3 regions of the Micromonospora taraxaci genome follow, and region 1 is predicted to be linked to each of the others. Evidence: riboswitches for the same ligand, from Rfam matches in the RefSeq annotation. Region 1 holds a riboswitch; each other region holds the start of a gene.
The links. A riboswitch is a leader RNA that binds a small molecule or an ion and turns the genes downstream of it on or off. The one in region 1 is predicted to bind cobalamin.

Region 1 (9,518 bases):
GGTGTCGGCAGACGCGAGTGGCGCCTTGTCCCGGAGGTGCTTGACCATCTTGTCGACGCCGAAGTAGCCCATCTTGAACGGGTTCTGCACGACCAGCGCCGAGATCTGACCACTGCGCAACCCGGCGACCTCGTCCGGGGCGGCGTCCCAACCGATGATGACGATCTTGCCCGACTTGCCCGCCGCCTGGATGGCCTGGGCGGCGCCGAGCACGCTCGGCTCGTTGGCGGCGAAGATGCCCTTGAGGTTGGGGTTGGCGGTGAGGATGTTCTCGGTGACCCGCCGCGCCTCGTTGACGTCGCTCTTGCTGGGCTGCTGACCGACCAGCTTCAGGTTGGGGAACTGGGCGAGGCCGGCCTTGAAGCCGTCGACCCGCTCGGTGTTGGTCTGTGATCCGGGCTGGAACTCGACCAGGGCCACGTCGTGGTTGCCGGGGCCCAGCTCCTTGGCGAGCAGCTTCGCCGCCTCGGTCGCTGACGCGCGGTTGTCGGTGGCGAAGAGCGGGACGCCCGACGGCTGCGGGCTGGTGCCGGAGTCGATCATCGCGACCGGGATCTTGGCGGCCAGCGCCTGGTCGGTGGCGGGCGCCAGCGCGCTGGAGTCGGTCGCCGCGTAGACGATGCCGTCGACCTTCTTGGTGACGAAGTTCTGGATCAGGTTGACCTGGCCCTCGACGTCGGTCTCGGTGGTCACCCCGTCCCACTGGACGGTGACGTCCCCGGCGCGCTGCGCGGCGCACTCCGCGCCCGCCTTCACTGTGTTCCAGTAGTCGGCGCCGACTGCCTTCGGTACGACGGCGAGCTTCAACGGCCCGCTCGCGTCCTTCGTCGCGCCGTCGCCGCCGTCCCGGACCTCCACTCCGCCGCAGGCGCTGAGTAGGGCGGTGGCCGCGACCGCGGCCAGGATGGCCTGTGCACGAAGGAGACGCGTGCGCGCCGGTCGACTGGTGGTGGTGTGTGCCATGGTGTGTGTCCTTCCTCGTTCGGACTCGTGGAATGGCATGTCAACCCCGCGATTCCAGCCGCCGGCGGCGGTACTGGTCGAAGTAGACGGCGGCCCAGATGATCAGGCCGACGATCACCTGCTGGTAGTGGATGCTGATGTCGAGCAGGACGGCCCCGTTGCGCACCAGGGCGATGAGGAAGGCGCCGATGATCGTCCCGACGATCCGACCCTGGCCTCCGAACAGGCTGGCGCCGCCGATGACCGCGGCGGCGATGACGTCGAGCTCCAGCGAGATCCCGTAGTTGGGCTGGCCGGAGTTGACCCGGGAGGCAGCGATCATGCCGCCGAGGCCGACCAGCACACCCGCCAGCACGTACACCCCGGTCAGGTGACGGCCCACCCGGATGCCGGAGCGACGCGCGGCCTCCAGGTTGGAGCCCATCGCGTAGGTGTATTGACCGAAGCGGGTCTGGGAGAGCAGGAAGGCGACCCCGACGGCGACCAGGACGGTGATCACGACGGCGAACGGGATGCCGATGATCTCCCCGTTGCCGAGCAGTTGGAACGAGCGGGGCAGGCCGTAGACGCCGACCGCGCCGGTGATGATGAAGACCAGTCCGCGCCCGACGGACATCGTTCCGAGCGTCGCGATGAACGGCGGAATCCGGGCTGCCGTCACCAGCAGGCCGTTCAACAGCCCGGCCAGCGCGCCGACGCCGATCGCGACCGCCGTCGCCGCCCAGAGCGAGAAGCCGAGGTCGCGGACGACCATCGCTCCCAGCACACCGGAGAGTGCGGCCACCGACCCCACGGACAGGTCGATGCCCTTCGTGATGATGACCATCGTCTGCGCCGTGGCGATGATGGCGATCACCGCTGTCTGCGCCCCGATGTTGAAGAGGTTGTCAGCCGTCAGGAAGTAGGGACTCGCGATGGTCAACGCGATGAACAGGACGACCAACGCGGTGGCGGCGGTGAACTCGGAGACGGCGTGGGAGATCCGTTCCCGGAGCCAGTCACCGATGTCGCCGCGCTGCGTGCCGGCGGATGCCTCGGCGGTACTCATCGTCGGACCTGACCTCCCCATGCGTGGGGCCGGCACTCGACGGAGGACCCGCCGTCGTGCCGAGCACCTATGAGCGACCGAGCCTCCCCGCAGAGGAGAGGGCTTGGCGTGGACCTGCCGCACCGTGACGATAGATCGGATGTTTCCCTTGATCAGCCGTTACCATGCCATGCACCCGCGTGGGTTGCCAAGGTCTTACAACCATGTTTTGACATCGTTACCCGAGCCATCCCGCGCATACGTCTGATCAAATCGGCACAACTGCGGCCGAGCGGCGCGGCACCATCCGCCGACGGTTCGTCAGGGGACGCTGGACCAGCGACAGTCCACACTGGATCGACAGGCCCGGCCCCGACGACCATGCGCACCCCGCACCCTAGGGTGGCCCCCGACTCGATCCGGCGGACCATCGCGAGCATGTTATCGATAACATGCTATGCCCGGTGGCGTTTGCGGGCACCTCTTTCTCCACCGAACTCCCGGCCGGTCAACCGACGGCCCTCCGGCGGGTCACGACGCCGCGAGCCGGTACTCCCGGCTGGCTGTCTGTCGCCAGATCGCCGCGCGCTCGTCGTCGGTCAGCGGATCCAGCAGGTCGCCGAGCACCCTGACCCAGCGGGTGTACGAGGTGGCGAGCAGACACACCGGCCAGTCCGAGCCGAACATCAGCCGGCCCGGCCCGAACACGTCCAGTGCGTGCTCGACGGCCGGCCGCAGGTCCGCGACCGTCCAGGAACTGCCGCTCACCTCGGTCACCAGGCCGGAGAGCTTCGCCGTCGTGTTGGGTTCGGCGGCGAGCGCCCGCAGGTCCCGGGGCCAGTCGCCGAGGCCGCCGGCGCCGAGCGACGGCTTACCGAGGTGGTCCAGGACGAACCGGACCTGGGGCAGGTCGCGGACCAGCCGGGTGGCCGCCGGCAACTGATGATGGCGTACGAGCAGGTCGAAGGCGAGGCCGGCAGCACCGACCGCGGCGATACCCCTCCGGACGTCGGGGCGGTCGAGATATGCCGGGTCGGGCTCGGACTGGACCAGATGACGGATCCCGACGAGCCGCTCGCCACCCCGCGCCGCCCGAAGTCGCTCCAGGCGCTCGACGACATCGCCGGCGGTGAGGTCGACCCACCCGACGACCCCGGCGATGAGGGGGTCGTCGGCCGCGATCCCCAACAGCTCGGGCGTCTCCGACCGGGCCGCGACGGTCTGCACGACGACGGTCTGGGTGACTCCGGCGACCCGGGTCGCCGGGCCGAGGTCGACCGGGGTGAAGTCGTCGTCGATCGCGGCCATGGTGTGCGGGTCGATCCAGGGCTGCGGGTGCCGGGCTCGGACCCAGAGGTGATGGTGCGCGTCGACGATCCCCGGCTGCCGCACGGCCGCACCGGTCGTCATCGGACCCGTCCCGGCGCGCTCACGTCCACCCACCCCGCTCCGCCACTGGTCGGGCCTCCGGCGAGGCCCGGTGCCGTCGACAGATTTTGCAGGGTGACCATGTTAGCGGTAACAGGGCAGGCGCAGGCCGCAGAACGCGCGTACCAGCCGGAACTCCCCAGCACTCCGGCCAGACGAATACCGTCGACTGGCCGAAGTGACGATGCGTCGGTGCCCGCACGTCGGCGAGCCGGCGGGTCGCTGTCCCGGACCGGGTTGACCGCCTGAGGCGGCACCGATACCGTCGACCCACTATCTGCGGCGACGCGAGGGAAGCCGGTGTGATTCCGGCGCGGTCGCGCCACTGTGAGCGGTTCCCCCACTTCGAGAGGGACCGCGAGCCAGGACGCTCGGTCGTCCGCAGCCTTGCGATGGGGACGCGTCATCCCCGGGGAGGTTCGTGATCACATGTCCAGTTCCACGTCCAGCCAGCCGTTGGTGAATCCCGCTGGCACCACGCGTCTGTTGTGGACGGTGTTGGCGACCGTCACCGCGCTCGCGCTGCTGGCCTACCTCGTCGCCTTCGACCAGGGCGCGGTGTCGCGCAGTGGCATGTACCTGCACGAGCTGATGCACGACGGCCGGCACCTGCTGGGTGTTCCGTGCCACTGACGGGTGCCACCGCTCCCCCGTTCGTCACCGTCCTCGTCCGCGGTCTGCTCGCCGGCCTGATCGCCGGTCTGCTCGCCGGGACGTTCGCCTATCTCGCCGGCGAACCGCACGTCGACGCGGCCATCGCGATCGAGGAGGCGGCGTCGGCGCATGCCGAGCCGGTCGCCGGTGCGCACGACCACGAGGATGCCCTGGTCAGCCGCAATGGCCAGCGCGGCGGCCTGTTCCTGGCCACCGGCCTGTTCGGTGCCGCGATGGGTGGCCTGCTGGCCACGGCGTACGTCCTGCTGGCACGCCGACGGCGGACCTACGACGACGGACGGTCGGGCCTGCTGCTGGCCGGCGCGGCGCTGCTCGGCGCGGTGGTCGTGCCGTTCCTCAAGTACCCGGCGAACCCGCCGGCGGTCGGCGATCCGGCCACCATCAACCAACGCACCGTCACCTACCTGCTGATGGTGGTGCTCGGTCTGGTTGCTGTGTGGGCGGGCTCGCTGGGCTACCGATCGGTCGGCGCGCAGGCACCGCTGTGGCAGCGCGTCGCCGCGGCGGTCGGCGGATTCCTGCTGGTCACCGTGGTCTCCTATGTGGTGCTTCCGTCGTTCCAGGAGGTCCCCGCCGACTTCCCCGCGAAGCTGCTGTGGGACTTCCGGCTGGCCTCGCTCGGCACCCAGGTGGTGCTCTGGACCGGGATCGGCCTGCTGTTCGCGGCCCTGATGCACCACGACCGGCGTCGCCGGGCCGCCGCTGCACTTCCGGGCACGTGACCGCCACCAGCCTCCGGCTGGTCGCCCACGCGCACACCACTGCCCTGCGTCGGGCCCGCTTCGGCGGATCGGACGACGGCCTGGACGAGGGCGGCCTGCGTGCCGCCCTCGCCCTGGCCCAGGCCGGACGTGGGCACCTGGGCGTCGACGACGCCTGCGTGTCCAGTCCCGCCGCGGCGGCTACCGATACCGCCGACGCACTCGGTCTGCTGCCCACCATCGAGGCAGCGTTGGCGGACTGCGACTACGGCGACTGGACCGGACGGTCGGTCGAGGAGATCGCCGTCGAGCAGCCGCAGGCGCTGCACGAGTGGATGTCCGAACCGGAGTCCGCACCGCACGGCGGCGAGTCCGTCGCTGGGGTGCGGGACCGGGTCGGTGCCTGGTTGGACGGGCAACGCGGCGCCGACCGGCGGCTCACCGCGATCGCGCACCCGCTGGTGATCCGGGTCGCGGTCGTGCACGCCCTCGACCTGCCGTTGGCAACGTACCGGCAGGTGGACGTGGAGCCGTTGGCGATCGTCCGGCTCACCGGCCGTGGGGCACGGTGGCACCTCCGACTGAGTGCGCCTCGGGTGGATTGAGATCGTGCTGACGGCTCAGGCCGTGACCGCCACAGTGGGTGGTCACGGCCTGAGCCGTCACAGTGTCGCTTCTCAGCGCTGCCGGTGCGGCAGGTGCACCTCGACGGGCTCGGGTGGGAGGTCCTCGACACCCGCGTCGACGGCCTGCTGGTGACGGCGACGCGCCGAGGGCAGTGCGAGCGCCGCGAAGACGGCCAGGACGGCGACGCCCGCGCAGACCCAGAAGCCGGCGGTGAAGGCCGCGTCGGTGGGCAGACCCTGAGGTGTGCTGTGCGACGTGATGACGGCCGCGACGACCGCGGCGCCGATGCTGCTACCGATGGTTCGCGCGATGGTGTTGACGCCGCTCGCCTCGCCGGTCTGCCCGGCCGGGACGCTCTCGATGATGGCGTTGGACATCGCCGCGAACGCCAGGCCGATGCCGGCACCGGTGAGCACTCCGGAGAGCAGCACCTGCCAGGTCGCGCCGTGCGCGAGTGCCGGCAGCACGAACGCGACGACGACCAGGACCGCGCCGAGGAACATCGGGACCTTGGGACCGAAGCGACGGTCCAGCAGACCGGCGAGTGGCCCGAAGATCACCATCATCAGGACGGTGGGCAGCAGGAACAGGCCGGCCTGGGACACCGTCTTGCCGAAGCCGTAGCCGGTGACCGCGGGAAGTTGGAGCAGGGTCGGCACGAGCACGAAGGTTCCGAACATCGCGAACCCGAGGATCAGGGCAACGAGGTCGGTGGCCCAGACACCGCGAATCCTCATCAGGCGCATGTCGATGAGCGGCTCGCTCACCCGCAGCTCGACCAGGACGAACACGATCAACGCGACCACGCCGAGCAGGAACAGGCCGACGGTCTTCGGTTCCCCCCAACCCCAGGACTGCCCCTTGCTCACAGCCAGCAGCAGCGAGACCAGCGACACCGACAGGATGGCGGCGCCGAGCATGTCGAGCCGTCCGGGCGTACGCACCCGCGACTCGGGCATCCCGAAGATGGCCCCGAGCAGCGCGACGACGACGAGGACCAGCGGCAGCCAGAAGAGCCAGTGCCAGGACAGGTGCTCCACGATCGGGCCTGCGGCCACGATGCCGACGCCGGCGCCGACACCGAAGATCGCCGACAGCAGGCCGACGGTGACGCCGACCTTCTCCCGGGGCAGTTCGTCGCGCACGATGCCGATCGACAGCGGCAGGATCGCGCCGGCGGCGCCCTGTAGCGCCCGGGCGACGATCAGCACGGTCAGGTTGGGGGCCAGGGCGGCGAGCAGGGTGCCCGCGGCGAGGGCGGCGAGGACGCCGATGAGGACCCGGCGCTTACCGACCATGTCACCGAGACGGCCGAGGATGGGCGTCAGTACCGAGGCTGCCAACAGGTACGCCGTGAGCACCCAACTGATGTCTCCGGTCGAGACGCCCAGGTCCCTTCCGATGGTCGACAGCGCGGGCGCCACCAGCGACTGCAGCACCGCGAACGCCAGGCCACCCAGCGACAGATACAGCACCAGGAGGGTGCTGTTGGCACGCGGAGCGGCGCTGGGCGCGGAGCCGACGCGGGTCGGCTCCTCGATGGTGTGGGTCATGAGATTCCCGAAACTAGATGTAAACGTTTGCTGACTTACCAGTATCCGCAGCCACAGAGCCATGTCAACAGTCGTTTACGTCACCCCGGCGAAGGTCGACGACCTTGCTTCGAGCCACAAGTCAACATATGTTTACATTGTGTCGGCCGCACCGCCACAGAGAGCGAGAAAGGACGCGCCGTGACAGCAGAACCACCCGTCCCCTCAGCCACAGCTGGCGAACCTGCCCCCCGTCGCCGCCGGGATGCGACCGAAACCCGGCAGCTCCTGCTCGACGCGGCTCGGCAGCGCTTCGCCCGCGACGGCTACGCGGCGACGACCGTCCGGGACATCGCCGACGACGCGGGAGTCAACGTCGCGCTCATCAGCCGCTACTTCTCGTCGAAGGAGGGCCTGTTCGAGGCGTGCCTGCGGGCAGCGGGCGACGAGCTGCACCGGACGGCCGGTCAGACGCCTGCCGAGCGGGTCCCGGAGGCCATCGCCCGGCACATCGCCGACCTCGGCACGGCGGGGCTGTCCAGCCAGCTCACCCTGTTGTTGCGCTCGTCCGGCGACGCGGGGGCCGACGAGATCCGGCGTGGTGTCCTCAGCCGGGCCAGCGAACAACTGGCGGCAGCCCGGGGGTGGCGTCCCGGTGAACCAGGCAGCGAGGAGATCCTCCTCCGCGCCCAGATGGCCCTCGCCGCCGGCATCGGCGTCGCGGTGCTGCGGTCGTCGTCGATCCAGTTGGAGCCGCTGAGCGCCGCCACCGAACAGGACCTGGTCGGGCCGCTGCGCGAGCTGGTCGACGCACTGCTGCCACCTCACTGACGGGACGCGAGCAGCACGTATTCCGCCATCGCGGGCGACGGTACGGCACTGCGGCGGTCAGTTCCGCCCCGCGTCGGGCGGGCCGTGTGCACGGCCCGCCCGACGCGTCGACTCCGGTTCTAGCCGGTGACGGTGAACGGTCGGGACACCTTCGTGGCCGACGTCTCGCCGGTCAGCGTGACGCTTGTCGCGCCAGGCTTCGCCGCTCCCGGAACGCTCACCGTCGCGCCCGAGATGACACCGTCACCGTTCGCGCGCACGGTGGTGACCGCGACGCCGTTGCCGAAGGCGATCGTGACCACCTCGTTCGGCACGAACCCGAGACCGTCGACGGTGATCGCCGTTCCGCGCGGCCCCGAGGCCGTCAACAGCGCCACCCTCGGCTGGTAGGTCCGCGCCTGCGCCTGCTCGGTCACCTGGACGGTGACCGTGGCCGGCGTACGGGAGGACGCGCCGGTTGCGGTGACCGCGTACCGGCCGGGCTGCGCGTCATCGGACGTCGGAACCGACACTCGTACTGTTCCCTTCGCCGAGGCCGCGACCTTCGTGGTCCGGGCCGGGTCGGTGCCGACGCTGACGGTCACCTGCTCGCCTGCGGCGAACCCGCTGCCGTCGACGGTGATCGCTCCGCCGGTGGTGACGCTGCCCGCCGAGGAGAGTGCGATCGCCGGCTGCGATCCACCCCTCGCCACGGTGACGGTGAACGCCTTGGTGCTGCTGGACAGCGTGTCCCACGCGGTGACGTGCACCGTGTAGGTGCCCTCGCTGGTGTAGGTGTGCTGCCCGGTCATGGCACCGGACGCGTCGATCGTGACGTCCTCCGGAGCCGTGCCGTCACCCCACTGGACGCGGGCGCGGTAGCCCGTCGTGCCGGGAACGCCGCCGGTCACCGAACCGAGGCTCGCCGTGAGGGCCTGCCCGACGTTCGCCGTCTGGTCCTTCGGTGCGTCGGTGGTCAGCGCGGGGGCCGGCGTGCCGTCGTTGGCGACGGCGAACACGTGGATCCGGCCCGCCGAGCGGGGGTCGCCGGTCTGCGTCGGCAGGGTCACCGACACCAGCGTCTTGCCCGCCGGGATCTGGTACGGCGCGGTGGCGAACAGGAACGGCTGGGCGCCGTCCCGGCTGGTGCCGTGCAGTCGGTACGCCGTCTTGGCGACGATGATGTTGCCGTAGGACGGGGTGCCGTTGGCGTTGCCGCCCAGCGTCCAGTCGCTGAACTGGATCGGGATGCTGGCGGTGCTGCCGTCGCTGAACGTCGCCGTGCCGGTGGTGCTCTGGTTGCCCTGCGTTCCGGCGCCGATGAACGAGATGTTCCGGGCGTCGGCCGGCAGGTCGAGAACGACAGTCGCGCCGTTGCCGGTGGCGTTGTCAGGCTGTCCGGGCGGGATCACCGGCAGGGTGAACTGCAGTGCCGTTCCGGGAACCTGCTGCCGCTGGCCCTGGACCGCGCCGCCCGCCGTGAGGGCGGCCCGCGAGTACGCCCACGACTTGGCGTCGCAGTCGGCCGCTAGGACCCCTTCGTCGCCGACGCAGACGGTGTCGAAGGCGGCGGTGAGGCCGGACTTCGGGGCGTACGCCACCTCGACGCCGACCGTCGCGGAGCTCTGGCTCTCGCCGTCGGTCACCGTGACGTTGGCCTGGTGGTAGCCCGGCGTGGCGTAGGTGTGCGATCCACCGACGCTGTAGACGGCGCGCGAGCTGAGCGTCAGGGTGCCCTCGGTGACCGGAGTGCCG
Region 2 (9,518 bases), 1.4 Mb from region 1:
TGCTGGCCGTGTCGCAGGCGCCGTGGTTCGTGCTGTTCGTCCGGGACGCGGTCGCGGAGAGCATGCGCGACGACCACGTGCTCGCCGCGCGGGCCCGGGGGTTGCCGGGGCGGACGGTGCTGTTCGGGCACGCGCTGCGGACCGCGCTGCTGCCGTTCCTCACGTTGGTCGGCACCCACCTGCCGGAGCTGGTCGGCGGTGCGGTGCTGGTCGAGACGGTCTTCTCACTGCCGGGTCTCGGCGCCGTCACGGTGGCTGCCGCGCTGGGCAGCGACTTCCCGCTGCTGGCGGCGATCACGCTGGTCACCACAGCTGTGGTGCTGGCCGCGAACCTCACGACCGACCTCGCGTACGCCGCCGCCGACCCGAGGGTGCGACTCGATGGCTGACCTTGCTACCCGACCGCCACTGCTCCGCGTGGCCCGGTCCCGACTGCGGCTGCGACCCGGCCAGACCGGTGTCGTCGTCGCCGGCCTCGTCCTCGTCGTCGCTGTCGTCGGTTCGCTCCTGGCCCCGCTCGTCTGGCCGCTCGACCAGAGCGCGGTGGCCCTCGACCAGACCCGGTTGGCGCCGTCCTGGACCCACCTCGCCGGCACCGACGACCTCGGCCGGGACGTGGCGCACCGTGCCGTCTACGGGCTGCGGGTGTCGCTGCTCGTCGGCGCGGTCGCCGCGCTCGTCGCCACCGTCCTCGGCGGCGTCATCGGCGGTATCGCCGGCACGCTCGGCGGCCCTGTGGACCGGATCCTGATGCGGATCGTGGACACCATCGCCGCGATGCCGCACCTGCTGCTGGGCATCTTCATCGTCGCCATGCTGCGTCCCAGCCTCGGCGCGGTGATCGCCTCCGTCGGGCTCACCCACTGGCTCTCCACAGCGCGCATCGTCCGGTCCGAGTTGCTCAGCCTTCGTACCCGGCCGTTCGTCGACGCCGCCATCAGCGGAGGGGCCGGCCGGGGTCGGGTCCTGACCCGACACCTGCTGCCCCACGTGCTGCCCCGGCTGGCGCTGGCCACCACCCTGATGATCCCGCACGCGGTGTGGCACGAGACGGCGCTGTCCTTCCTCGGTCTCGGCCTGCCGCCGCACCTCGCCTCACTCGGCAACATGATCAACGATGGTCAGGGGTCACTGCTGACCGGCGCCTGGTGGGCCAGCCTGGCACCGGGTGCGGTCATCGTCGTCGTCACCCTCGCCATCGCGGTCCTCGCCGCACGGTGGCGTGACCGCCTCGATCCCCGGATCCGAGCGGAGCTGCACCTGTGACCACCACCGAACACGCCGCTGCCGAGGCACCCGACCGCACCGCCGCGGGCCGCCCGCTGCTCGCCGTGGAGGGCCTCGGCGTCGAGTTCCGGCTGCGCGACACGACAGTGCGCGCCGTCACCGACCTCAACCTGACCGTACGGACCGGTGAACTGCTGGCCGTCGTCGGCGAGTCCGGCTGCGGCAAGTCCGTCCTGGCCCACGCGCTACTCGGCCTGTTGCCGGGCAACGCCACGATCACCGGCCACGCCGTCCTGCACCACCCGGACAGCGACCCGGTCGACCTGGTCACCTGCGGTCAGCGTCACCTGGCCCGCCGGGTACGCGGCCGTCGGGTCGGACTGGTCCCGCAGAGCCCAGCCACCGCGCTGAACCCGGTCCGCACCGGACGGCGACTGCTCACCGAGACGCTCCGGGCACACGGTCGGGACCGGGCGGACGCCGAGCAGCTCGCCCTCGACGTCGGGCTCGACCCGGCCGACCTGGACCGCTACCCGCACGAACTCTCCGGCGGCATGGCCCAACGGCTGGTCACCGCGCTCGCACTGGCACCGGACCCGTCGCTGCTCATCGCCGACGAGCCCACCACCGGCCTCGACCGGCCGCTGGTGGACCACACCCTCGACCTGCTACGCCGCCGCTGCGACAACGGCTCGGCCGTCGTCCTCATCACGCACGACCTGGCCGCCGCGCAACGGGTCGCCGACACCGTCGCCGTCATGTACGCCAGCCGGATCGTGGAACACACCGACGCCGACGATCTCTTCGCCGCGCCCACCCACCCGTACGCCGCGGCGCTCCTCGACGCCCTGCCGGACCGCGCCTTCCGGCCGGTGCCGGGCGAACCGCCGATGCTCACCGCACTGCCTCCGGGCTGCGCGTTCGCGCCCCGCTGCCCACACCGCACCGACACCTGCGCGAGCCAGCCGCCGCCGACGCCGATCGCCGGTGACGGCACTGTCGCCTGCCACCACCCGATCCGCACCGGAGCCGTCACGTGACCAGCCCGCAGCACCTGCTCGCCGACGAGGTCACCGTCGGGTACGGCCGTCGGGTCGTGCTCGACGGCGTCACAGTGCGGGTCGGTCGAAACGAGACGGTCGGACTCCGCGGCCCGTCCGGGTGTGGCAAGTCCACACTGGTCCGGGTTTTGGCCCTCCTGCACCGCCCGGACCACGGCCAGGTCAGCATCGACGGCACGCCGGTCCACGGAGTGCGGTACGCCGTGCCGGTCGACCTGCGGACCCGCGTCGCCGTGCTGTTCCAGAGCCCGCGCGCCGCCGCTGATCCCCGGCTGAGCCTGGACGACCTGATCGCCGAACCGCTCCGTGCCGTCCGAACGCCCGAGTCGACGGTCCGGGAACGGGTGGCCGAACTCGCCGACCTCGTCGGCCTCACCGCCGACCTGCGCGGCCGACGGCCACACGCGGTGTCCGACGGGCAACTACAACGCGCCTGCCTCGCTCGCGCCCTCGTACACCGGCCGGACTACCTGCTCTGCGACGAGGCCACGGCGATGCTGGACGCCTCGACCCAGGCGCACGTCGCCGCCGTCATCCGCGACTACCAGCGGACCCGGCGGGCCGGCGTCCTGGTCATCAGCCACGACCAGACCCTGATGGACCGCTGGACCGACCGGATCGTCGACCTGGACAGCAGGGCACCGGCGCGGACCTGACGTACCGGCCGGTCAGTCGGCGACGTCCACCACGACCTTGCCCTCGGCGATGCCGTCGGCGACCAGACGGTGGGCGTCCATGATGGTGTCGAGCGTGAAGCGACGCCGGTCCAGTCGCGGGCGCAGCGCGCCGCCATCGGCCAGCGTCGCGATCTCGCGCAGGATGTCGCCGTGGTGTTCGCGGCCCCGGCCGGTGAGCATCGGCAGCAGCGTGAAAACGCCGGAGTAGGTAGCGCCACGAAACGACAGCGGGGCGAGCGAGTGGGTGCCCCAGCCGAGCGCGCTGACGACGTGTCCGTGATAGGTGCGTACCGCCGCGAACGACGCGTCGAGCGTCGCGCCACCGACGTTGTCGACGACGATGTCGAACCCCTCGCCACCGGTGTGCCTCTCGACGTACTCCTCCACGCTCGTCGAGGTGTAGTCGATGGCCACGGCGCCCAGGCTCTCGATCACCCGTACGCTCGCCGGGCCTCCGGTGGCGTACACCTCGGCACCCTTTGCCTGGGCGAGTTGCAGGCCCACGTGACCGACACCGCCGGCACCGCCGTGCACCAGCACCTTCTGCCCGGCGCGGACCCCCGCGCGGTCGACAAGCCCCTCCCAGGAGGTGATCGCCGCCAGTGGCAACGCGGCGGCCTCGCGCATCGAGAGGCCGCCGGGCTTGCGGGCCAGTAACCGGGCGTCCACGGCGGCGTATCCGGCCAGCGAACCCTGTAGCCCACCCACTCCCCCGCACAGCCCGTACACCTCGTCTCCCGGTGCGAACCCCGTCACCTCCGCGCCGACCGCCGCGACGACCCCGGCAAGATCCAGTCCGAGCACCGCGGGCGGCTGGACCCGCGCGTGCGCGGCCTGTCCGGCCTGGATCTTCGTGTCGAGTGGATTGACCCCGCTGGCGACGATCCGCACCAGCACCTGCCCCGCCCCGGGAGCGGGCTGATCGATCTCCTCGACCGTCAGCGGACTGTCGAACTCCCGCAGCACCGCTGCACGCATGACGATTCACACCCTCCGTGATCGAGACATCACGTGGACGCTATCCAACTGGCTTGCCGCCCGGGCTACATCCGGGGTGACAGCCAGGACGACGATCCGGCGAGATACGCGCTGCACGTGGCGACGGACAGCCCGAACGCCCTCAGCCCTCGTCGACGCCGTCGAGCAGCGCCCGTCGCAGGGCCAACCGGTGCTCGCGGCGGATCTCCGCCTCGCGGTAGCGCCTCCGGTCGCCGTCGGTCTCGGGTAGCAACGGCGGCACCGTCCTCGGCTGGCCGTCGTCGTCGATGGCGACCATGACCAGGTGGGCCGTGGCCACGTCGGTGGGCGGCACGGCCCGGTCCCACCGGTCAGCGGTGACCTTGACCGCGACCTCCATCGAGCTGCGTCCGGCCCAGGTGATCCGGGCGTCGACGTGCACGACGTCGCCGACCCGCACCGCGCGCAGGAACGCGGTCTCGTCGATCGCGGCGGTCACCGCCGGCCCGTCGGAGTGCCGGGCGGCGACGACTCCGGCCACCGAGTCGATGAGGTTGAGGATCCGGCCGCCGTGCACCGTACCCATCAGGTTCGTGTGGTGCTGGTCCATGATCTGCGACAGGGTCAGGTGCGACGCCGACGGCGCTCGGCCGACGATCGTGGTGGTGTCGTGCACAGCGGTAGTCCGTCCCTCGGGAAACCACACCGCCGATACGCGGACACGCTGACGAGCACGCGCCGACGGACGGCACGTCACCCGCTCAGCCCACCCGCGAGGCCGACGGCGGCGCACACGGTCGTGTGCGCAGCGCAGGCAGGTCTTCGGACTCGCGGGCCTGACCGGTCGCGCCGGTCTCCTACCGGCCGTCGCTTCCCAGGCCGACGGCCCAGTGCTGATGACGGCGTTCGTTCCCACTCACCGCTGCGGGGCAGTCCCGGACTTCCACCGGGTTCCCTCTTACGACACCCCGACGGTCACGACGGGGCGAACCAGCGCCGCCCGCAGCATAGCTGGCCAGGGAAGTCGCGGCACCGGGGGCACAGCGCGGAGACCGCACCGCCCGTCGTCAGCTTTTGCCATGTGAGGAAAAAGATCGCCAGCTCTTGAAAAAAGCCTCACTCCGGTCAGGATATTCAGATGCGTCGTCTCCCACAGACTCCGGGGCGGGTGCTCTCGGGTGTCCTCGCGCTCCTCCTCGCCTCGGCGGTCGCCCTCCTCGCGTCCGCCCAACCCGCCTCGGCTCACGGGACTCTCGCCATGTCCACGCCAGCGAGTGGGGCCACGGTGAGCGAGCCGTTGACGGCGGTGCAGCTGTTCTTCACCGAGAAGGCCGCGCCCAACGCGTTCTTCACTGTCACCGCCCCGGGCGGCATCCGGGTCGACAACAGCTGGTCGTACGGGGAGCCGAAGCCGCTGGACAAGCCGGTACGGGAGTACTTCCTGGTCAACGGGCAGTTCGAGCCACGGGAGTACACGACCGGGTTCCCCGCGACGGTGGCCGTCACCCACCTGCCGGCCAAGGGCCAGTATTCGGTGAGCTACCTGTCGGTCGCCTCGGACGGCGACACCGTGCGGGGCACGCTGACGTTCCGCTACAACGGGCCGGTGACGGCGGCACCCAAGGGGTGGAGCCCGCCGACGACGCAGCCGGACCCGGCACTGGTGGCCGCCACCGAGCAGCACGGGTCATCCGGGCAGGCGTCGGCGGTGCCGACCGCCTCGGCCCAGCCGGTGACCCCGCCGTCGGGGGCTGCGGCGGTCCCGCCGACCGGGCCGGCCGAGGAGAGCGGTTCGGGAGCGCTGGCCTGGGCCGGATGGGCGGCGGCGATCGCGGCGGCCGTCGCGGCGGCCGGACTTGTCGTCTGGCGTCGCCGGACGGCGTCCACCGGCAAACCCACCGGCCGGGGCCGTACCGCACCGGGGACCTCAGGTCGACGCGGCGGCGGTGCCCGTACCACGAGCCGGCCCTCCGCCGGCAAGACCAGCGGAGGCAGGGCCGCCGCTGGAAAGACGGCCGCTGCCAAGTCCTCCGCGGGCAAGGCCGGCGCGGTGAGCGGTGTCGGTGCGCAGCCCACTGGTGGTAAGCGGCGACCGGCCACAGTGCCGGCAGCGCGTACCGGCGACGCGGTCGTCACGGCCCGCACGGGCGTCGCTGTCGACCCGACGCCCACCAACCAGCAGGCGAAGGCCCTCGCCACCGCCGACCATGAGGCGAAGGCCCTCGCCAGCACCGACGACGAGTCGACAGTCGAGGCCGGACCCCGGCCGGACACGGACCTCGCCGCCGTGACGCCCGGGTCCCGGCTGAGCAACGGCCACCTGGCGCTGCTCGTCGGCGGGCTGGTGATCGCCCTGCTGGCCGGGTTCGGGCTGGCTCGCATCGGCCCCGGCGACCAGAGCCCGGCGGGCAACACCCGGCAGCCGGCAGGCGGTCCACCCGCCTCCGGGCAGGCGATGTCCGCGACCGACGGGCACCAACACCCGGCGGGCACCGGCCCGCACACGCACCGGGGTGACGGCGCGACGGGCGAGACGCTGGCGACCGGAACGACGGTCAGCGCCGGCGGGTTCACCCTGCAACCGCTGGAGCGGTCCCAACCCGCCGGGGTACGCGCCGACTACCGCTTCCGGATCGTCGGGACCGACCGGCAGCCGGCGACCCGCTTCGCTGTCGTCCACGACAAGCCGTTGCACATGATCGTGGTGGGCCGTGACCTGACCGGCTACCAGCACGTACACCCGACGATGGCCCCCGACGGCACCTGGAGCGTCCCCCTCACGCTGGCCCAACCCGGCGGTTACCGCGTCTACGCCGACTTCTCCGTGACCGCTACCAACGGCGCGCAGGTGCCTCTCGTGCTGGGCGTCGACCACACGGTGCCGGGGGCGCACACCCCCGCCGCGCTGCCGCCGGCGCAGGCACAGGCGACGGCCGGGCCGTACGCGGTGGCGATGAGCGGCACCCCGACGGTGGGGGTGACGGCGCCGATGCAGTTCCAGGTCCAGCGCGCCGAGGCGGCCGCGCCCGTGCAGTTGGAGCGTTACCTGGGCGCATACGGGCACCTGGTGGTCGTCCGCGAGGGTGATCTCGGCTACGTGCACGTCCACCCGGAGCAGGAGCTGGTCGACGGCACTGTCCAGTTCTGGCTGACCGCGCCCAGCTCGGGCCGGTACCGGGCCTTCTTCGACTTCCAGGTGGAAGGGAAGGTGCACACCGCCGAGTACACGATCAACGTGCCCTGAGCCCGGAACTTTCTCCCAGCTGCGGCCGACCATCCAGCCAGCAGCAACCATCGGAGGAAGAACACATGCTCAGCACCAGCCCGCTCGGTCCGCGCCGCCGCTCGGCCGCCGTCCTCGCCGCCGCCGTCCTGGCGGTGGGCGCCGCCGGATGCGGATCGTCCGACTCCCCGTCGACCGGGCAGGCGAGTCCGTCCGCGTCGACCTCGGCCAACCCGGACGCCGGGGTGCTCGGCATTCGTGACCCGTGGGTGAAGGCCGCCGACAAGGGGATGACGGCGGCCTTCGGGACCCTGGTCAACGACGGCGACAGCGATGTCACGGTGACCGGCGCCGCGACCTCGGTGTCGCCGATGGAGCTGCACGAGATGACCATGAAGGACGGCAAGATGGTCATGCAGGCCAAGCAGGGCGGCGTCGTGATCAAGGCGAAGAGCACGCACGCGCTGGAACCCGGCGGTGACCACCTGATGCTGATGAACCTCGCCAAGCCCGTGCAGGCCGGCGACGAGTTGACGTTCACCCTGACGTTCGCCGACGGTAGGATCCAGCAGTTCACGGCCGTGGCCAAGCCGTTCACCGGCGCGCAGGAGAGCTACGCCCCAGGGCACGGCCAGCCGATGCCCGGGATGAGCGCCACGCCGGAGATGAGCATGAGCCCCGCATCGTGACCGACTCGCCACCCGCCCGACCGGTGAGCAGGCGCGGCCTGCTCACCGGCGGGGCCCTGGCCGCCGGCGGAGCCCTCGCCGGCGGTGCGGCCATCGCTGCGACCCGTACCAAAAGCGGGCAGTCACCAGCCGCTGCCGACACCACGCCGGTGGCGAGCGTCGGCGCTCTGGTCGAGCCGTTCCACGGCGCGCGACAGGCCGGCGTGACCACCGAACCGCAGGCGCACGCGGCATTCGTAGCGTTCACGCTGCGGGCCGGCACCGACCGGGCCGCGCTGGGTCGGATGCTGCGGCTGCTCACCGACGACGCCGCCCGCCTCACCCAGGGCAAGCCGGCGCTGGCCGACACCGAGGCCGAACTGGGGCTCCTGCCCGCCCGGCTGACAGTGACCTTCGGCTTCGGACCCGCCCTGTACCGGGCGGCGGGCGTCGACGACCGCCGGCCGGCCTCGGTCGCCGACCTGCCGCCGTTCCGCGTCGACCGGCTCCAGCCGGCCTGGACGGGCGGCGACCTGCTGCTGCAGATCTGCGCGGACGACCCGATCAGCGTCGCCCACGCCCAACGGGTGCTGATCAAGGACAGCCGGCCGTTCGCCACCGTCCGGTGGGTGCAGCAGGGCTTCCGGCGCAGCCCCGGCGTCGAGCCGGGCGGCCACACCCAACGCAACCTGTTCGGTCAGCTCGACGGCACCGCCAACCCCCGACCCGGGGTGCCGATGGACTCCGCCGTCTGGGTGCCGGACGGTCCGGCGTGGCTGCGCGACAGCACCACTCTCGTCGTACGGCGGATCAGCATGAACATGGAGACCTGGGACCTGCTCGGCCGCACCGACCGGGAACTCGCCGTCGGCCGGAGGCTCGACACCGGCGCCCCGCTCACCGGCAACGCCGAACACGACGAGCCCGACTTCGCCGCCACCGGCCCGGACGGGCTCACCGTCATCCCCGACTTCTCCCACCTGACCCGCGCGCACGTCACGGACGACCGGCTGAAGATCCTGCGCCGGCCCTACAACTACGACGGTGTGCCGACCGCCGAGGGCCACGCCGACAGCGGGTTGGTCTTCACCTCGTACCAGGCGGACGTCGCCCGACAGTTCGTGCCAATCCAACGCCGGCTGGCCGACCGGGACCTGCTCAACGAGTGGACCACCCCGATCGGTTCCGCCGTCTTCGCCATCCCACCCGGCTGCCAACCGGGCGGGTGGATCGGCGAGCAGGTGCTCGGATGAACCGGAGCCTCCGCATGCCCGTACCGCCGCTGCGTCGCAACGCCGTCCGTCTCGGCGCGGCGGCGCTCGCCGTCCTCGTCGCGCTGCTCGTTCCGGCCGGCCCGGCCTGGGCCCACAACTCGCTGCGGGCGGCCACGCCGGTGCAGCAGTCGACGGTGACCAGCGCACCAACGGAGATCGTGCTCGAATTCATGTCTCGGCTCGACCCCACGTTCACCACCATCGTGCTCACCGACGCCGCCAAGCGGAAGGTCGTCACGGGCGAGCCGGTGGTCGCCGGGGCGAAGAGCACGGTCCAGCTGACCGACACCCTGCCGAACGGCACGTACACGGTCGCCTACCGGGTCGTCTCCGCCGACGGGCACCCGGTGCAGGGGTCGTACCCCTTCACCGTGGCCGACCCCACGTCCAGCGCCGCGCCGGTCGTCGAGGCCGCCGTGTCGACCACGCCG
Region 3 (9,518 bases), 740 kb from region 1:
CGCTGGCCGGCGCGGCGACGACCACCCGGGGCAGCGACCACGGTTCGGTGCTGGCACTCACCACTCGATGCCCTTCTGGCCCTTCTGGCCGGCGTCCATCGGGTGCTTGACCTTGGTCAGCTCGGCCACCAGGTCGGCGGCGGCGACCAGGCGCGGGTCGGCGTCGCGACCGGTGATGACGACGTGTTGAAAGCCGGGCCGGTCGGCCAGCGTGGCGACCACCTCGTCCACGTCCACCCAGCCCCACTTCATCGGGTAGGTGAACTCGTCCAGCACGTACAACCCGTAGCGTTCGGCGGCCAGGTCACGCTGGATCTGCCGCCACCCCTCCAGGGCGTCGGCGGCGTGGTCGGCGTCGCCGCCGCGCTGGATCCAGGACCAGCCCTCACCCATCTTGTGCCAGGCCACCGGTGCGCCCTGGCCGGTACGCTCATGCACCTCGCCGAGGGCCCGGAAGGCGTTCTCCTCCCCCACCCGCCACTTGGCGCTCTTGACGAACTGGAACACGCCGATCGGCAGGCCGGCCGTCCAGGCCCGCAGCGCCAACCCGAACGCGGCCGTCGACTTCCCCTTCATCTGTCCGGTGTGGACCACGAGCAGTGGCCGGTGCCGCCGCTGCCGGGTCGTCAACCCGTCGGCGGGCACCACACTCGGCTGTCCCTGCGGCATCAGCGATCTCCCCTTCGCGCGATCCTGCGGTGTCGATGGCCCATCGGTGCCCCCGTCACGCCGCCACCGGCAGCCCGGCATCCCGGGCAGGCGGGTGGGTGAGGGCGGCCAGCGGGTGGTGCGGCGCGTGCAACTGCGTCGCCAGACGACGCGCCAGGTTCAGGCGTACCGGGCCGGTTTCGCAGTCCACGACGACGCAGGGAGCGCCAGTCGCCGCCAGGACCGCCGCCGCTCCCGCCGCCCGGTCCAGCGGGCGGGTGCCGGCGGTGGCCCGGCCGTCGGTGACGACGAGGACGAGGGGACGCCGCAACGGGTCGCGCAGGCGCTCCACCCGCAGCAGGTCGGCAGCCGCGAGCAGCCCTTCGGCCAGCGGCGTACGCCCACCGGTGGGCAGTTCGGTCAGCCGGGTCGAGGCGGCCAGCACCGACGAGGTGGCCGGCAGCAACGTCCGCGCGTCGGCGCCCCGGAAGGCGATCACCGCGACCTTGTCCCGCCGCTGGTACGCGTCGGTGAGCAGCGCGAGCACCGCGTCCTTCACCGCGGTCATCCGCTGCCGGGCGCCCATCGACCCGCTGGCGTCCACCACGAACAGCACCAGGTTGCCCTCGCGCCCCTCCCGGACCGCCTCACGCACGTCGTCCGGACGCAACCGCAGGGGGCCGGTCAGCCGCCCCCGTGACGCCTGGTGCGGCGCGGCGGCGCGAACCGTCGCCGGCAGGTGCAGCGCACCGACCCGACCGTTCGGCACCCGGGCCCCTGTGGTGCGCCCCCGCCCGGTGCGGGCCCGCGAACGCCGGCCGGGCACCCCGTCACCCACGCCGGGCGCGGTGAGCAGCCGCGCGGTCAACCCACCCCGGGGTACGGCCACCGGCTGCGCGTCCGCGCCACCGTCCCGCCCCCGGCGTGGGTCGGCGTCGCCACCGTCCGGCGCTTCCCGGCCGCCGTGCTGGGCGTGCCCACCTCGGTCGTCCGTCGAACGCGCGTCGTCGGTCCCACTGGGGCCGTCGGTCGGACCGGCGTCGCCGTCGGCCGCCGAGGGTCCGGCCGGGCCGGATCCACTGTGGTCGACGGGTTCACCCTCGGATGTCGCGTGATCCTGCGGACCACCACCACCGTTCGGACCCCCGCCACCCGGGCCGCCACCGTTCGGGCCACTGTCGTTCGGGCCACTATCGTCCGGGCCGTCGTCGTCGGGGTCGTCGGGGTGGGCGTCCTGGGCGCGCTGCAACGCCTCGTCCAGGCGCTTCTCGTCCAGCCCGGGGGTGTCGAACGGGTCGCGGCGGCTGCGGTGCGGCAGGGCCAGCCGAGCCGCCACCCGTACGTCGTCGATGGTGACCCGGTCCCGGCCGTGCCAGGCGGCGTGCGCCAGAGCGGTACGGGCGGTGACGATGTCGGCGCGCATCCCGTCCACGTCGAACGCGGCGCACACCTCGGCGATCTGCCGCAGCGCGGCGTCCGGCAGGCGTACCCCGGCAAGTCGGCGGCGGGCGGCGGCGACCTGGCCGGCGATCTCCGCGTCCGCGTCGGCCCAGCGGGCGGCGAACCCGGCCGGGTCGGCGTCGGCGGCGAGCCGACGGCGGACCACCTCCACCCGGACCTCCGGATCGCGGCTGGCGCCCACCTCCACGGTCAGCCCGAACCGGTCGAGAAGCTGGGGGCGCAGCTCCCCCTCCTCCGGGTTCATCGTGCCGACCAGCAGGAACCGGGCGGCGTGGCTGACCGAGACGCCCTCCCGCTCGACGTGGCTGCGGCCCATCGCCGCCGCGTCCAGCAGCAGATCCACGAGGTGGTCGTGCAGCAGGTTCACCTCGTCGACGTAGAGCACCCCCCGGTGCGCGGCGGCGAGCAGACCCGGCTCGAAGGCGCGTACACCCTCGCCGAGGGCCTTCTCCAGGTCCAGTGAGCCGACCACCCGGTCCTCGGCGGCGCCCACCGGCAGCTCCACGAGGCGGGCCGGGCGGATCTCGGCGGTCGCGGCGGTCGGATGCGGCCCGTCCGGGCAGGCCGGGTCCGGCTCGGCGGGATCACAGCCGAATCGGCAGCCCGCGACCCGGCGGACCGGGGGCAGCAGCGCGGCGAGCGCGCGAACGGCGGTGGACTTGGCGGTGCCCTTCTCGCCCCGGACCAGCACCCCGCCGATCGCCGGGGACACCGCGTTGAGCAGCAGCGCCAGCCGCATGTCCTCCATGCCGAGCACCGCGCTGAACGGGTATGTCGTCACTGTGCCTTCTTTCGTTCGCGACTGCGGGGCTCGCAAGACCGGCTCACTCCTCGCGCTCACACCCGGTCCTCCAGATCGCCCTCGCTGGCCAGGTAGGTGTCGCGGAGCCGGTCCAGGGTGGCCGGTTCGGGTTTGGCCCACAGCCCCCGGTCGGCGGCCTCCAACAGGCGCTCGGTGATGCCGCGCAGCGCCCACGGGTTGGACTGCTCCAGGAACTCCCGGGTGGTGTCGTCGAAGAGGTACGCGGCGGCCAGGTGCTCGTACATCCAGTCGTCGACGACACCGGCCGTGGCGTCGTAGCCGAACAGGTAGTCCACTGTCGCGGCCAGCTCGAACGCGCCCTTGTAGCCGTGCCGGCGCATCGCGGCGATCCACTTCGGGTTGACCACCCGGGCCCGGAACACCCGCCGGGTCTCCTCGCCCAGGGTGCGGGTCCGCACGTCGTGCGGCATCGCCGAGTCACCCACGTACGCCTGCGGGGACGTGCCGGTAAGGTGACGGACCATCGCCACCATCCCGCCGTGGTACTGGAAGTAGTCGTCGGAGTCGACGATGTCGTGCTCGCGGGTGTCCTGGTTCTTCACCGCCACCGAGATCCGGGCGAAGGACCGTTCCATGTCGGCCCGCGCCTCCCGCCCGTCCAGGCCCCGGCCGTAGGCGTAGCCGCCCCACACCGCGTACACCTCGGCGAGGTCGGCGTCGCTGCGCCACGTCCGGGCGTCGATCAGCGGCAGCAGCCCGGCACCGTACGCCCCGGGCTTCGAGCCGAAGATTCGCGCGGTGGCCCGCCGCTCGTCGCCGTGCTCGGCGAGGTCGGCGGCGACGTGCGCCCGCAGGTAGTTCTCCTCGGCCGGCTCGTCCAGGGCGGCGACCCGCCGCACGGCGTCGTCGAGCAGCGCCACCACGTGCGGGAACGCGTCGCGGAAGAAGCCGGAGATGCGCACCGTGACGTCGACGCGGGGCCGGCCCAACTCGGCCGTGGGCACCACCTCGATGCCGGTGACCCGCCGCGACCTGTCGTCCCAGACCGGGCGGCAGCCCAGCAGCGCGAGCACCTCGGCGATGTCGTCGCCCTGGGTGCGCATGGCGCTGGTGCCCCACACTGTCAAACCCACCGAGCGGGGGTACGCGCCGGTGTCGGCGAGGTGCCGGGCCAGCAGGGAGTCGGCGAGGGCCACCCCGACGTCCCAGGCGTTGCGGCTGGGAATGGCCTTCGGGTCGACGGAGTAGAAGTTGCGGCCGGTGGGCAGCACGTTGACCAGGCCCCGGGTGGGTGAGCCGGACGGGCCGGGCGGCACGAACCGGCCGTCGAGCGCACCGAGGGTGTTGGTCAGCTCGTCGGTGGTGCGGTCCAGCCGAGGTACGAGTTCGGTGGCGGCGAAGCGCAGCACCGCGGCGACGTCGGGGATCGGCTGCCCGGTCACCTCCGCGACCACCGTGTCGACGGTGTCGGCGTCCCAGCCGAGCGTCTCCATGCCGATGACCAGCCGCCGGGCGAGGGCCTCGATCAGGTCGACCGCGTCGGCGGCGGTGCCGGCCGGCCCGTCCACCACGTCGGTCAACGCGCTGGGCAGTGCCAGTCGTTGTCCCGGTGACGCGAGCAGTTCCTGTTCGTCGAGGCCGTACGCGACGGCGAGGGCCTGCCGCAGGCCGGGCAGGGCGTGTGCGCCACCCCAGATCTGCGGGGCGCGCAGCACCGCGAGGACCAGGTTGACCCGGGGCTCCCCGGTGGGCGCGTCGGCGAGGATGTGCAGGCCGTCGCGGATCTGCACGTCCTTGACCTCGCACAGGTACCCGTCGAGGTGCAGCACGAAGTCGTCGAAGTCGTCCGCGTCGGGCATCGCCTCGGCGTGCAGGTCGTGGTGCAGTTCGGCGGCGCGTACCAGGTCCCAGATCTGTGCCCGGACGGTGGGCACCTTGGCCGGGTCGAGGGCCTGCACGGTGGCGTACTCGTCGAGCAGTTGTTCCAGTTTGGCCAGGTCGCCGTAGGTCTCGGCGCGGGCCATCGGCGGCACCAGGTGGTCGATGACCACGGCGTGTGCCCGCCGCTTGGCCTGGGTGCCCTCGCCCGGGTCGTTGACGATGAACGGGTAGACCAGCGGCAGGTCACCGAGGACCGTGTCGGGCGCGCAGTCGGCAGCCAGACCGAGACCCTTGCCGGGCAACCACTCCAGGGTGCCGTGTTTGCCCAGGTGCACCACAGCGTCCGCGTCGAAGCCGCCGTCGGAGGCCGGCGTGGCCAACCAGCGGTACGCGGCCAGGTAGTGATGGCTGGGCGGCAGGTCCGGGTCGTGGTAGATGGCGATCGGATTCTCCCCGAAGCCGCGGGGCGGCTGGATCAGCAGCACCACGTTGCCGAAGCGCAGACCGGCGAGCACGATGTCCCCGCCCTCGGTGTACAGCTCGCCGGGCGGCTCACCCCAGTGCTCCCGCATCCGCTCGCGCAGCTCAGCAGGGACCTGGTCGAACCACCGCCGGTACGTGTCCCCCGGTATCCGGGCCTCGGCGGCGGCCAACTGCTCCGGGGTGAGCCACTCCACGTCGTGCCCACCGGCGGCGATCAGCGCGTGGATCAGCGCGTCCCCGTCGGTGGGTGGCGGCGCGTCGCCCAGGTCGTAGCCGTCCTCGGCCAGTGCGGCGAGCAGCCGGACCGCCGAGACCGGGGTGTCCAGCCCGACGGCGTTGCCGACCCGGGAGTGCTTGGTGGGGTACGAGCTGAGCACCACGGCGACCCGCTTGTCGGGGTTGGGAAGGTACCGCAGCCGGGCGTGGCGCACCGCGATCCCGGCGACCCGGGCGGCCCGCTCGGGATCGGCGGCGTAGACCGAGAGCCCGTCGGAGTCGATCTGCTTGAACGAGAACGGCACGGTGATGATCCGGCCGTCGAACTCGGGGATGGCCACCTGCATCGCGGCGTCCAACGGGGACAGCCCGGCGTCGCTGTCGGCCCACTGCTTCCGGGTGCTGGTCAGGCAGAGCGCCTGGATGATCGGCACGTCCAGGGCGGCCAGGGCGCCGACGTCCCAGGCGTCCTCGTCGCCGCCCCCGGAGGCGTCCGCGGCGACCGCGCCGCCCGCCGCGAGGACGGTGACCAGCAGGGCGTCGCAGCGGGCGAAGAGCCCGAGCGGGCCGGACCCCGTGGTCAGCCCCCGCAACGAACCGCAGAAGATCGGCAGCGGGTTGCCGCCGGCCTCGCGGACCGCGTCCGCGAGCACGTCGACGAAGCCGGTGTTACCGGCGAGGGCGTGCGCCCGGTAGAAGACGATCCCGACGGTGGGCTGCTCCGGATTCGTGGGGTACTCACGGTGCACCCCGTACGCCGGGGTGGGTGTGGGCGGGTCGAACCCCTCGCCGGTGAGCAGCACCGTGTCGGAGAGGAAGCGGGCCAGCTGCCCCAGGTTGTCCGGCCCGCCCTCGACCAGGTACGCGAGCGCCTGGGTGACGACCCCGGACGGCACTGTGGAGATGGCCATCAGCTCCGCGTCAGGCAGCGCCTCACCGCCGAGCACGACAGTCGGCACGCCGGTGGCGAGCACCGCCGCGAGGCCGTCCGGCCAGGCCTGTCGACCGCCGAGCAGGCGTACGACGACGAGGTTCACGCCGTCGAGCAGGGCGGGCACCTCGTCGGCGGCGACCCGGGCGGGGTTGGCCAGCCGGTAGTCAGCGCCGCTGGCGCGGGCGGCCAGCAGGTCGGTGTCGGCGGTGGACAGCAGCAGGATGCGCACGGCGGGCTCCGGGGAGTGACGCCCCGGCCACCACGAGGGTGACCGCGACGATGCGGGTGGGTGCGGCGTCAGCCGGTACGACGGCGGGGCGGACGGCTCGCGGACGCGAGCGGCGGGGCCGGTCGGCGGCGGGCGGCGCTCAGCTCAACGGGGCGTGACCGGTCGCGGGCACTGTGCATCGCCCGCCGTGCGAGTCATGACGAAGTTCGTCGATGAATGAGACGCCGTGCGTCATCGGGTCCTCCTCGGGTGTCCACGCCCTGGGGTACGTCCCGACGGCCGAAGTATCCTGGCTTCCGGATCGACGCTCTCCCCCGGCCTTCCAACCGCAGACACACGGCCGTGACTCACGAGGGGGGATCGCTCCCCGGTGACAGTGGCGGGACCGCGTCGGAATCGCACCGACTTCCTTCACTGCCGTCAGGCCGCGAATGCTGCCACACCCTTCCGCTGCGGGTCAACGCCACTCCGTCCCGGCTAGGCGGCCGACAATCATCGAGCTTCAGCGATTGCCGCGACGGTGGATGCGCGCTGTGGCAATGCCCCGGATGAATGCCCCACGCCCTTTGCTCTGCATACCTATAGGCACCGGGCACGGATCGTCACCGGTGCGCATAGGTATGCAGAGCAAAGGATGGCCGGAACCTGCTCTGGCCTGCGCCGATCGTCCGGTGGGACGGTGCCGGGCGGCACCCTCACCTAGGATCGGAAAACGCCGCACCAGCGTCCACGATCAATCCCGGAGGTCGATCACCATGGTCGCCCCGCAGTTCCACCACCTGGCCGGCCGTGTCTGGATCTGTCCGGGCGATCCCGACCCGGAGGCCGTCCAGGCCGGCGTCGCCGTCGTCGTCGACAAGCGCGGCAGTGTGATGATCGACGCCGGGCAGAGCCCCGCGCACGCTCGCGAGATCCAGGTCGCGCTCGCCGCCGCCGGGCTACCGCAGCCACGTTGGCTCGTCTACACCCACCACCACTGGGACCACGTCTGGGGAGCCTGCGCCTGGCCCGGTGTCGAGATCGTCGGGCACGAGGCGGCCGTGCCGCTGCTGCGCGCCGAGGCCGCCCGGCCGTGGAGCCACCACTACCTGGACGAGCAGGTACGCGCCAACCCTCGCCTCGGCCCGAGCTTCCGGGCGCGGGCACGGGCTGTCGACTCCTGGGAGGACTTCGCGGTCCTACCACCGACCCGGACCTTCACCGATGCCGACGAGTTGCCGGTCGGCGTGGGGCTACGGCACGTCGGAGGTCGGCACGCCCCGGATTCGACTGTCGTCCTGGTGCCCGACTCGGGTGTCATGGTGTTGGGCGACTGCTTCTACCCACCGCCGGCCCATCTGCGCCGACCCGAGGACGGCCTCGACCTGGGCCTGGTCCGACGACTGCTACACGACGACTACCACTGGTACGTCTCCAGCCACGCCGAGCCGATGACCGCTGAACAGGCCCGGTCAGCCGTCGAGGACGCCTGAGCAGGCGAGTCTCAACGGGCGTGGCGCTCCGGGTGGGCGCGGTTCCACACCCGCATCCGTTCCGGGTAGCCGGTGCGGGCGGCCTCGTACAGCGGCACCGCGTGCTTGCGGGCGATGCTCCCCGCCGCCCGGGGAGTACCGGTGCGCCGGCGGATCCACTCACCGTCGTGGGCGATCGCCACCACAGTCGTGTCCGTCGCCGTGGTCTCCGGCTCCAGATAGAACTCCACGCCCCGCCGGCTGGCGACGAACGCCTCCAGCGCCGCGAGGTCCTCGCGGGTCGCCTCCCGGTCCAGCTTCGTCGGGGTCGTCTCGGCACCCCGTGCCCGGCGATTGAACCAGCTCATGACCAGCCCCTCTCCTCGACACCTCTCCCAGTGCACCACCGAATCCTGGCAATACGCTGCACGCCGGGTGGGAGCAACCTGACCCGCGCCGGGTGGAACCCGCGACGCCCGCGCGGTGTCATGAGTGTGATCCGAACGGAGGCCTCCCCTGGACGACGACGCTCTCGTCACCCGCGCTCGAGCCGGTGACCTGGAGGCGTACGACCTCCTGGTAGCCCGGCACACCGCGTCCGCGTACCGGACGGCGGTGCTGCTCGGTGCGGGTTCAGACTCCGAGGACGTCACGCAGGAGGCGTTCGTGAAGGCGTACCGCAAGCTGTCCCGGTACCGGGGCGAGTCGTCCTTCCGCTCGTGGCTGCTCGCGATCGTCGCCAACGAGACCCGCAACCTGCACCGGTCCCGGGGCCGGCGGGACGGGCTCGTCCTGCGGGCGGCGGCGGCCGACCCGACGTCCGAGATCGCCGAGGACGGGGCGGTCGGCGCGGTCCTCGCCGGGGAGCGCCGGGAGGCGCTGGTCGGGGCCCTGCGGCAACTGCCGGTACGGGACCGCGAGGTGATCGTCTGTCGGTACTTCCTCGATCTCACCGAGGAGGAGACGGTGGCGGCACTGGGTTGGCCCCGGGGGACGGTGAAGTCGCGCACCTCCCGGGCGCTGGCGAAACTCCGCGGCCTTCTCGACCGGGAGGAGGTCCGGCATGGGTGACCTCGAACGGGAGTTGCGCGACCTGTCCGCCTGGTTGGAGACACCCGAGCCGCCCGACGTGACCGCCCGTGTCCGCGTACGACTCGACAGGCCCGTGCGCCGGTGGCGTCCGCTCGCCGCTGCGGCGCTGGTCGCCCTCCTGGTCGCGTTGGTGCCGCCGACGCGGGCCGCCGTCGCGGACGCCGTCGCCGGGCTGCTGCGCTTCGCCGGTGTCAGCATCGCCACCTCGTCCGCCCCGACGCCGCCCGCCGGCACCCCGTCGCCGTTGCCCGCGCAGCGGACCGCCGCCTTGGACGAGGCGCAGCGGGCGGTGCGGTTCCCGATCCGCCTACCGGCGTCGTTGGGTCCGCCCGAGCGGGTGCTGGTCGCCGATCCTGACCC

Region 2: linked by a shared signal. The riboswitch ahead of FHU34_RS13410 (acyl-CoA thioesterase) and the one ahead of FHU34_RS19995 (CbtB domain-containing protein) in region 1 are both predicted to bind cobalamin.
Region 3: linked by a shared signal. The riboswitch ahead of cobN (cobaltochelatase subunit CobN) and the one ahead of FHU34_RS19995 (CbtB domain-containing protein) in region 1 are both predicted to bind cobalamin.

What each region holds. Positions count from the first base shown of each region.
Region 1 covers NZ_VIWZ01000001.1:4,302,858-4,312,375, forward strand. The annotation lists gene FHU34_RS19980 (ABC transporter substrate-binding protein) at 1-963, opposite strand, end outside; gene FHU34_RS19985 (ABC transporter permease) at 1,004-2,011, opposite strand; gene FHU34_RS19990 (amidohydrolase family protein) at 2,522-3,400, opposite strand; cobalamin riboswitch at 3,659-3,813, shown strand; gene FHU34_RS19995 (CbtB domain-containing protein) at 3,848-4,051, shown strand; gene FHU34_RS20000 (CbtA family protein) at 4,042-4,815, shown strand; gene FHU34_RS20005 (histidine phosphatase family protein) at 4,812-5,399, shown strand; gene FHU34_RS20010 (MFS transporter) at 5,472-6,974, opposite strand; gene FHU34_RS20015 (TetR/AcrR family transcriptional regulator) at 7,155-7,784, shown strand; gene FHU34_RS20020 (GH92 family glycosyl hydrolase) at 7,904-9,518, opposite strand, start outside.
Region 2 covers NZ_VIWZ01000001.1:2,885,832-2,895,349, reverse strand. The annotation lists gene FHU34_RS13435 (ABC transporter permease) at 1-389, shown strand, start outside; gene FHU34_RS13430 (ABC transporter permease) at 382-1,266, shown strand; gene FHU34_RS13425 (ABC transporter ATP-binding protein) at 1,263-2,267, shown strand; gene FHU34_RS13420 (ABC transporter ATP-binding protein) at 2,264-2,944, shown strand; gene FHU34_RS13415 (zinc-dependent alcohol dehydrogenase family protein) at 2,957-3,943, opposite strand; gene FHU34_RS13410 (acyl-CoA thioesterase) at 4,086-4,532, opposite strand; cobalamin riboswitch at 4,719-4,932, opposite strand; gene FHU34_RS13405 (copper resistance CopC family protein) at 5,061-7,166, shown strand; gene FHU34_RS13400 (copper chaperone PCu(A)C) at 7,232-7,834, shown strand; gene FHU34_RS13395 (Dyp-type peroxidase) at 7,858-9,066, shown strand; gene FHU34_RS13390 (copper resistance CopC family protein) at 9,063-9,518, shown strand, end outside.
Region 3 covers NZ_VIWZ01000001.1:3,560,760-3,570,277, reverse strand. The annotation lists gene FHU34_RS16335 (cobyrinic acid a,c-diamide synthase CobB) at 1-61, opposite strand, end outside; gene cobO (cob(I)yrinic acid a,c-diamide adenosyltransferase) at 58-669, opposite strand; gene FHU34_RS16325 (putative cobaltochelatase) at 725-2,950, opposite strand; gene cobN (cobaltochelatase subunit CobN) at 2,947-6,615, opposite strand; cobalamin riboswitch at 6,876-7,052, opposite strand; gene FHU34_RS16315 (MBL fold metallo-hydrolase) at 7,371-8,087, shown strand; gene FHU34_RS16310 (hypothetical protein) at 8,099-8,434, opposite strand; gene FHU34_RS16305 (RNA polymerase sigma factor) at 8,682-9,137, shown strand; gene FHU34_RS16300 (hypothetical protein) at 9,130-9,518, shown strand, end outside.